DNA from 2 places in the Spirillospora sp. CA-108201 genome. Region 2 is predicted to be linked to the other one. Evidence: riboswitches for the same ligand, from Rfam matches in the RefSeq annotation. Region 2 holds a riboswitch; the other holds the start of a gene.
The links. A riboswitch is a leader RNA that binds a small molecule or an ion and turns the genes downstream of it on or off. The one in region 2 is predicted to bind glycine.

Region 1: another riboswitch for glycine. It lies ahead of gcvT (glycine cleavage system aminomethyltransferase GcvT); the one in region 2 lies ahead of gcvP (aminomethyl-transferring glycine dehydrogenase).

The regions. Positions count from the first base shown of each region.
Region 1 covers NZ_JBNJNE010000001.1:7,771,823-7,776,229, reverse strand. The annotation lists gene ACQEU6_RS37415 (M50 family metallopeptidase) at 1-1,220, opposite strand, end outside; gene ACQEU6_RS37410 (hypothetical protein) at 1,478-1,786, shown strand; glycine riboswitch at 2,123-2,218, shown strand; glycine riboswitch at 2,223-2,312, shown strand; gene gcvT (glycine cleavage system aminomethyltransferase GcvT) at 2,386-3,480, shown strand; gene gcvH (glycine cleavage system protein GcvH) at 3,554-3,943, shown strand; gene glyA (serine hydroxymethyltransferase) at 3,940-4,407, shown strand, end outside.
Region 2 covers NZ_JBNJNE010000001.1:1,664,371-1,668,777, reverse strand. The annotation lists gene ACQEU6_RS08200 (lysylphosphatidylglycerol synthase transmembrane domain-containing protein) at 1-73, opposite strand, end outside; gene ACQEU6_RS08195 (hypothetical protein) at 73-1,071, opposite strand; glycine riboswitch at 1,344-1,438, shown strand; glycine riboswitch at 1,439-1,550, shown strand; gene gcvP (aminomethyl-transferring glycine dehydrogenase) at 1,609-4,407, shown strand, end outside.

The DNA of each region.
Region 1 (4,407 bases), 6.1 Mb from region 2:
ACGTACGTCACCGGCAGCGCCTTGGCGACGTCCACGTAGCCCGGGTCGGGCCTGCGGAAGATCCGGGCGAACGCCTTCTTGACCGCTTCCAGCAGCGCGCCGGCGATGTGCCCGCCGTCCAGCGGCAGCAGCGGGATGAGGTTGAACAGCCCGACCGCGAGGTTCAGCGAGCCGAGCAGCATCACGAAGAAGGAGACCTTCTGCGTGCCGGTGAAGTCGTCGGACGCGGCGACCTCGCCGCCGATCCGGCTGACGCCGACGACGCCGATCGGCCCGTTCGGGTCGCGCTCGTCGCCGCCGAAGGCCGCGTTCCACACGCCGACCATCTTCTGCGGCATCCGCACCAGCGCGCCGACGGTGCGCCCGGTCAGGTCGCCCATCGTGCTCGCGACCGCGCCCGGCCCCTGCCGCTCGATCGCGCTGGACGGCGTGATGCCGAGGAACCCGACGTTGACGACCTTTTCCTCGTCCTTGAGGTCGTACATCTGGTTGCGGGTGATGGGCACGTTCAGCCGCACGTCCCTGCCGTCCCGCCGGACGGTCATCGGGACGGTCCTGCCGCCGTCCTCGCGGATCAGCACCTGCAGCTGCCCGTAGTCGTCGATCTTCTTGCCGTCGAACGCCGTGATCCGGTCGCCGGCCTGGAGCCCGACCTGCCGCGCGGGCGTCGGCGCCGCGTTCGCCGGGCACGCGGCGACCTTGGCGCTGGCCGGCACCATGCACTCGGCCACCTCCTTGATCACCGGCTGCGGCTGGCTGGTGCCGATGCCCATCAGCAGGATCGCGAAGAACATCACCGACAGCAGCAGGTTCATCGCGGGCCCGCCGAACATGATGAGCAGCTTCTGCCACCACTTCTTGGCGTAGAACACGCGGTCGCCGTCGCCGGGCCCGACCTCCTCCAGCGAGGCCCCGCGCGCGGACTCGATCAGCCCCTGCCACGGCCCGGTGCTGATCCGCCGCACCTGCCCGGGCGCGTCGCCCTTGCGCGGCGGCAGCATGCCGATCATGCGGATGTAGCCGCCGAGCGGGATCCACTTGACGCCGTACTCGGTCTCGCCCTTGCGCCTCGACCACATGGTGGGCCCGAACCCGACCATGAACTGCGTGGTCCGCACCTTGAACAGCTTGGCGAAGGAGAAGTGCCCGAGCTCGTGCAGTGCGATGGAGACCAGCAGGCCGAAGAAGAGGATCAACGCTCCAGCCAGGTAGTAGACCATGCGGCGTGCCCTCCGGGTCCGTGCACCCCGCGAGCCCGGGGGTGATCTCCGACAACCAGTTCAGAGTACGTTACGGCCCGCGATCCGGTTGAGGCGAACGGAGAAGCGGCACACGCCTTAAGCCACTTTGATGCGCGGTGCTAACCCGGCCGCGCTTCCTTGGCACGAGAACCCGTATCCAAGGGGAGGGCCGACGCCGCATCATGGCCCCCACCCGCCCCACGGAGGTTCCCTTGAAGCGCGGTCACATAGCGGCAATGGCGCTGATCCTGCCCCTGGCCCTGGCCGGCTGCGACGACGGCAAGCCGGCGAGCGCGTCGTCACCCCAGGCCCCGACCGCCGCGACGACGGCCCCGTCCACCCCCAGGCCCGGCAGGACCACCGAGACGCCGCCGCTCCCCCCGGCCCAGTCGAAGGCGGTCAAGGCCTTCAACGACTGCATGCACAAGCAGGGCGTCCAGATGCCGACCCCCAACCCCACGAGAACCCCCGCCCCCGACGAACTGCAGAAAATCAGGGCGGCCCTGCAAACCTGCGTGAAGTCCATGTCCGCACCCCCCAACTGACAGCCTCCGCCAGCGCAGAGCCGAGCGCGGGACACCGCCACACGAACACGGAGCGCAACGGCCGGGACCAGCCGCATGCGGATGGACGGAAACAGGACCCCCAGCAGCAACCGTCTGACGAAGCCACCTCAGCCGCCGCCTAAGCCCCGTGACAACGCGGGGGCCGCGATCGCGTCCGAAGGCAGATCCGAGCGAAGCAAGGATCTGATCGCGAAGCGAGCCGCAAGGCGAGCCGGAGCGATGCAGCGATCGCACGCGTTTCCCCAGGGTCGAGGCCCCCAAGGCCTCGACCCTGGGGAAACGCAATGAACACTGCTAGCCTTCTGCGACAGCTGATGATCCCGTGCGGGAGAGTCCCTCGCAGCCGGTGGGGGGCGCCGAAGGAGCAAATCCTCCCCGGAACCTCTCAGGCCCACGGACCGCACGGGCCAGGCGACCTCTGGAAAGCGGGGACTCCTGTCCCCCGCCGAAGGTGAAAGCCCGCCGTGCCGCGGCGGGTGAAGCTCTCAGGCGCCGATGACAGAGGGGGAGGCACCGATACGCCCGGTGCGCGAGTGGGACGATGGACCATGCGCGCCCGTGACGAAGGAGCCGAGCCCATGTCCGCCGATCCGACCGCGAAGAAGACGCCGCTGCACGACGTCCATGAGGACCTCGGCGCGAACCTCGTCGACTTCGCCGGCCATCTGATGCCGCTGCGCTACGCGAGCGAGACCGCCGAGCACCGGGCGGTCCGCACGGGCGCGGGGCTGTTCGACCTGTCGCACATGGGGGAGATCTTCCTTTCGGGTCCGGGGGCGGGGGCGGCGCTGGACTTCGCGCTGGTCGGCAACCTGTCGCCGATGCCGGTGGGCAAGGCCCGCTACACGATGATCTGCGGGCCGGACGGCGGCGTCCTGGACGACCTGATCGTCTACCGGCTCGCGGACGAGACGTGGATGGTGGTGGCGAACGCCGCGAACGCGGCGGTGGTCCGGGAGGCGCTGGTCGAGCGGGCCGCGGGGTTCGAGGCCGCGGTGGACGACCGGTCCGGCTCCTACGCGCTGATCGCGCTGCAGGGCCCGCGTTCCCAGGGGATTCTCGAGGGGTTCACGGACGCGCCGCTGGCCGGTCTGAAGTACTACGCGATCCTGGCGGGGCGGGTCGCGGGCGTGGACGCGCTGGTCGCCCGCACGGGGTACACGGGCGAGGACGGGTTCGAGCTGTTCGTGGACGCGTCCGACGCGGTCCGGTTGTGGGGGGCGCTCGCCGCGGTGGAGGGGGTCGTCCCGGCGGGGCTGTCGGCTCGCGACACGCTGCGCCTGGAGGCGGGGATGCCGCTGTACGGGAACGAGTTGACGGCCGAGACGACGCCGTTCGAGGCGGGCCTCGGCCGGGTGGTCAAGCTGGACAAAGCTGTCGATTTCGTGGGGAAGTCGGCCCTGGCGGCTCAGGCGCAGACCCCGCCGGGCCGTAGGCTCGTGGGACTGGTCGCGCGGGGGCGTCGCGCGCCTCGCAAGGGGTACCAGGTCGTCACGTCCGGCGGCGCGCCGTGCGGAATCGTGACGAGCGGCGCCCCGTCGCCCACACTGGGCACGCCGATCGCGATGGCGTACCTCGACAGCGGCGTCGAGGAGGCCGGCCTCGCGGTGGACGTCCGCGGCCGGCGGGAGCCGGTGGACGTGGTGGCCCTGCCGTTCTACAAGCGTCCCTGATCTGCAAGCGTTCCTGAACAAGTTGTCCGGCGGTGTGGGGGCGCGCCCCCACGGTGGAAAGAGAGAAGTGATCGTGAGCGTTCCGGAGGAGCTCCGCTACAGCGAGGAGCACGAGTGGGTGTCGGGCCTCGGCGGCGAGGACGGCATCGTCACGGTCGGCATCACCGCGCACGCCGCCGACGCCCTCGGTGAGATCGTCTACATCGAGCTGCAGCCGTCGGAGGGCGACGCCGTCGAGGCGGGCGAGCCGTGCGGCGAGGTGGAGTCGACCAAGTCGGTCAGCGACCTCTACTCCCCCGTCAGCGGCGAGATCACCGCGATCAACAGCGCGGTGGTGGACGAGCCGAAGGTCATCAACGACGACCCGTACGGCGAGGGCTGGATCTTCAAGGTGCGGATCTCGCAGGAGCCGGGCGACCTGCTCGACTCCGCCGCCTACGACAAGCTGATCGAGGAATCATGAGCCTGAACGACTCCCTCGCGACGGCCGATCCGGAGGTCGCCGAGGCCGTCGCCGCGGAGCTGCGCCGCCAGCAGGGCACCCTGGAGATGATCGCGTCGGAGAACTTCGCGCCCGTCTCGGTGCTGGAGGCGCAGGGCTCGGTCCTGACGAACAAGTACGCCGAGGGGTACCCGGGCCGCCGGTACTACGGCGGCTGCGAGTTCGTGGACGTCACCGAGCAGCTCGCCATCGACCGGGCCAAGGCCCTGTTCGGCGCCGAGCACGCGAACGTCCAGCCGCACAGCGGCGCGCAGGCGAACACGGCGGTCTACTTCGCGCTGCTCCAGCACGGCGACACGATCCTCGGCCTCGACCTCGCGCACGGCGGGCACCTCACGCACGGGATGCGGCTCAACTATTCCGGCAAGGTGCTGAACGTGGTGCCGTACCACGTCCGCGCCGAGGACGGCCTGGTCGACATGGAC
Region 2 (4,407 bases):
CCTCGGTGCCGGCCTCGCAGGTGCCGACGAGCCGCGGCGTCCGGGCGCCCGCGGCGTCCACCGCGTACGCCATCAGCGACTCCAGCTCCAGGGACCGGCGCAGCGACCGCAGCGTCCGCCCCGTCGTCGCCCCGCGCAGCCGCAGCAGCCGCCAGACGCGGTAGAGCAGGCCGGCGGACTGCTGGTCGCGGTCCAGGACGCGGACCTCCACGTCCCAGTCGCCGTGCGGCTCCCGTCCCGCCGGGAGCCGGGCGCCGTACGCGCCGCGCGGGGAGGGGGCGAGGGCGACGCCGTAGCGGCGGGTCTCGTCGGCGTCGTGCGTGCCGTCCAGGCGCGCCCCCGCAGCGGGCGCAGCCCGAGCCGTTCGAGCGCGGCCACCACGGCCGCGCCCGGCGGGCGCGGGTTCGGCGTCCCGACCGCGTAGAGGGCGCCGTGGCCGATGGCGCGGCCGAGCAGGTAGGTGGCCGCCAGCGCGGCGACGGAGGCGTAGGACGCGGTCAGCCCCGTCAGCGCAGCCAGCCCGATCATGGTCCAGGTCGCGGCCTGCCAGCGGGCGCGGCCCGCCATCCCGACCGCGCTGACGAACGCGATCACCGGGGCGATGTCGGTGTGCACCGGCGCGGTCTCGGTGCCGCCCCAGATCAGCGAGTCGAGCACGCCGCCCGGCGCGGCCCGCACCACCAGGTCGTCCAGGCCCACCGTGATCCCGAAGGCGATCATCGCCGCCAGCAGCGCGACGGCCACGCGCATGCCGTCCTTGTGGAACAGCCGCTCGATCGCGAACGCGACCGGCACGGCCAGCACCCCGAAGCTGGACACCAGCGTCGCCAGCGTCAGCAGCAGCCGCGGCGCGTGCGCGGTGCCCTGCGCGATGTCGGTCTGCAGGCCGTGGGTCGTCTGCTGCGCGATCGACACCAGCAGCATCACCGCCGCCAGCCCCACCACGGACGCCGCGAACCGGATGGCGTCGGAGGACCGGCGGATCCGGTACGGCTGCGCGGGCTCGTCGACCGTCGCGCCCGCGGCCGCACCCTGCACCGGGCGCACCGCGTCGTCGTGGGTCTGTGTCACGCCGTACCGCCGCCCTGACCATCCGCCATCGTGATCAGCGTCCCAGACCCGGCGGCGCGCCGTCGAGTCGCGGGGCCGCCCCCGGGACGCGCGTCCATCCCGCAGCCTCATCCGCCCGCCCCCCGTGCGGTCCGGGACCGTCGCGGCCCAGGTGAGTCAGCACATGGTACTCGCCGGTACAGCGCCGGCGACGGAGGGCGGGGCCTCTTGCGGCGGGCCGGAACGACGTCGCGGACGCACCTTTGGGTAGGGTTCGACCTAGGACATGCCGTCGACCCTGTGCGGGAGAGACCCCACGCCGCCAGCGTGGGGCGCCGAAGGAGCAACCTCCCCGGAACCTCTCAGGCAAAAGGACCGTGCGGGCGAGGCACCTCTGGAAAGCAGGCGTCGGTCCCCGCGCGCGGGGAGGGGCGGCTCACCGAAGGGGAAACCCCGCCGCGCGGGTGAAGCTCTCAGGTGCCGATGACAGAGGGGGAGACCGGCCGCCGGCCGCGCCGGCGGCGCACCTGAGCGACCGCAGCAGCCAGGAGGCCCTCCATGACCGCCCAGTTCTTCGCCCCTGTGGCCGCGCCGCAGCACCCCCGGACGGCGTTCGCCGACCGGCACATCGGCCCTTCGCCGGACGACCAGGCGAGGATGCTGGCCGCCATCGGCTACTCCGGCGCCGAGGCTCTGATCGACAGGGCGGTCCCCGCCGCGATCCGCACGTCCCGGCCCCTGGACCTGCCGCCCGCGCTGAGCGAGACCGCCGCGCTGGACCGGCTCCGCGAGCTGGCGTCCCGCAGCACCGTCCTCACGTCCATGATCGGGCTCGGCTACCACGGGACGACCACGCCCGGGGTGATCATGAGGAACGTGCTGGAGAACCCGGGCTGGTACACCGCCTACACGCCCTACCAGCCCGAGATCTCCCAGGGGCGCCTCGAAGCCCTGCTGAACTTCCAGACGGTCGTGGGCGACCTGACCGGACTGCCCGTCGCCAACGCCTCCATGCTGGACGAGGGCACCGCCGCCGCCGAGGCCATGGCCCTCGCCCACCGCGTCTCCAGGCGCAGGGAGCCCGGGACGTTCCTCGTCGACATCGACACCCTCCCGCAGACGATCGAGGTCGTCCGGACCCGCGCGATCCCGCTCGGCATCGAGGTCGTCATCGCCGACCTGTCCGGCGGCCTCCCCGCCGGCGACTTCTTCGGCGTGCTGCTGCAGTACCCCGGCGCGTCCGGCGCCGTCCGCGACCTGGAGCCGGTCATCGCGCAGGCCCACGAGCGCGGTGCCAAGGCCGTCGTCGCCGCCGACCTGCTCGCGCTGACGCTGCTGCGCCCCCCGGGCGAGTGCGGCGCCGACATCGCGGTGGGCTCCGCGCAGCGGTTCGGCGTCCCCTACGGGTTCGGCGGCCCGCACGCCGGCTACATGGCGGTCGGTGAGGGCATCCAGCGCCAGCTCCCCGGACGGCTCGTCGGCGTGTCCGTCGACGCCGACGGCGCCACCGCCTACCGGCTGGCGCTGCAGACCCGCGAGCAGCACATCCGCCGCGAGAAGGCCACCAGCAACATCTGCACCGCCCAGGTCCTGCTCGCCGTGATGGCGAGCATGTACGCCGTCTACCACGGCCCCGAGGGGCTGGCGGCGATCGCGCAGCGGACGCACCGCCGCGCCGCCGAGATCGCCGCGGGGCTGCGCGCCGCCGGCGTCGAGGTCGTGCACGACTCGTTCTTCGACACCGTCCTGGCCCGCGTGCCCGGCCGCGCCGCCGCGGTCGTCGAGGCCGCCCGCGAGCGCGGGATCAACCTGCGCCCGGACGGGCCCGACCACGTCGCGGCCGCCTGCGACGAGACGACGCGGCCCGAGCACGTCGCGGCCGTGCTGGAGGCGTTCGGCGCCGCCGTGCCCGGCGAGGTCCCCGAGGCGTTCCCGGACGCCCTGCGCCGCGAGAGCCCCTACCTGACCCACCCCGTCTTCCACGCGCACCGCTCCGAGACCGCGATGCTGCGCTACCTGCGCAGGCTCCAGGACAAGGACATCGCGCTCGACCGCTCCATGATCCCGCTCGGCTCCTGCACGATGAAGCTGAACGCGACCGCCGAGATGGAGCCGATCACCTGGCCGCAGTTCGCGGACCTCCACCCGTTCGCGCCGCTCGACCAGGCCGCCGGCTACGTCGAGCTGATCGGCGAGCTGGAGGGCTTCCTCGCCGAGATCACCGGGTACGCGAAGGTCTCCGTCCAGCCGAACGCCGGCTCCCAGGGCGAACTGGCCGGGCTGCTCGCCATCCGCGGCTACCACGCCTCCCGCGGCGAGGAGCACCGCGACGTCTGCCTGATCCCGTCCTCGGCGCACGGCACCAACGCCGCCAGCGCCGTCATGGCCGGGATGCGGGTCGTCGTCGTGAAGTGCGACGAGGGCGGCAACGTCGACCTCGGCGACCTGCGCGCCAAGCTCGGCGAGCACGGCGACCGGCTCGCGGCGATCATGGTGACCTACCCGTCCACGCACGGCGTCTTCGAGGAGACGATCACCGAGGTCTGCGCGGCCGTGCACGACGCCGGCGGCCAGGTCTACGTCGACGGCGCCAACCTCAACGCGCTCGTCGGCCTGGCCCGCCCCGGCGAGTTCGGGTCGGACGTCTCCCACCTCAACCTGCACAAGACGTTCTGCATCCCGCACGGCGGCGGCGGCCCCGGCGTCGGCCCGATCGGCGTCCGCGAGCACCTGGCCCCGTTCCTGCCCAACCACCCGCTCCGCGAGGAGGCCGGCCCCGGCACCGGCGTCGGCCCGATCTCCGCCGCCCCGTGGGGATCGGCGGGCATTCTGCCGATCTCCTGGGCCTACATCGCGATGATGGGCCCGGACGGCCTGCGCGCCGCCACCGAGGGCGCCATCATCGGCGCCAACTACCTCGCCGCCCGCCTCGCCCCGCACTACCCGATCCTCTACACCGGCCGCGACGGCCTCGTTGCGCACGAGTGCATCGCCGACCTCCGCAAGATCACCAAGGAGACGGGGATCACCGCCGAGGACGTCGCCAAGCGCCTCATCGACTACGGCTTCCACGCCCCGACCCTGTCGTTCCCCGTCGCCGGCACCCTGATGATCGAGCCCACCGAGTCCGAGGACCTCGCCGAGCTCGACCGGTTCTGCGAAGCCATGATCGAGATCCGCCGGGAGATCCAGCGCGTCGCCGACGGAGGCTACGACGCCGAGGACAACCCCCTCAAGAACGCCCCCCACACCGCCGCCTGCCTCGTCTCCGACGACTGGAAGCACGCCTACACCCGCGAGGAGGCCGCCTACCCCCTCCCGTCCCTCCGGGAGAACAAGTACTGGCCGCCCGTCCGT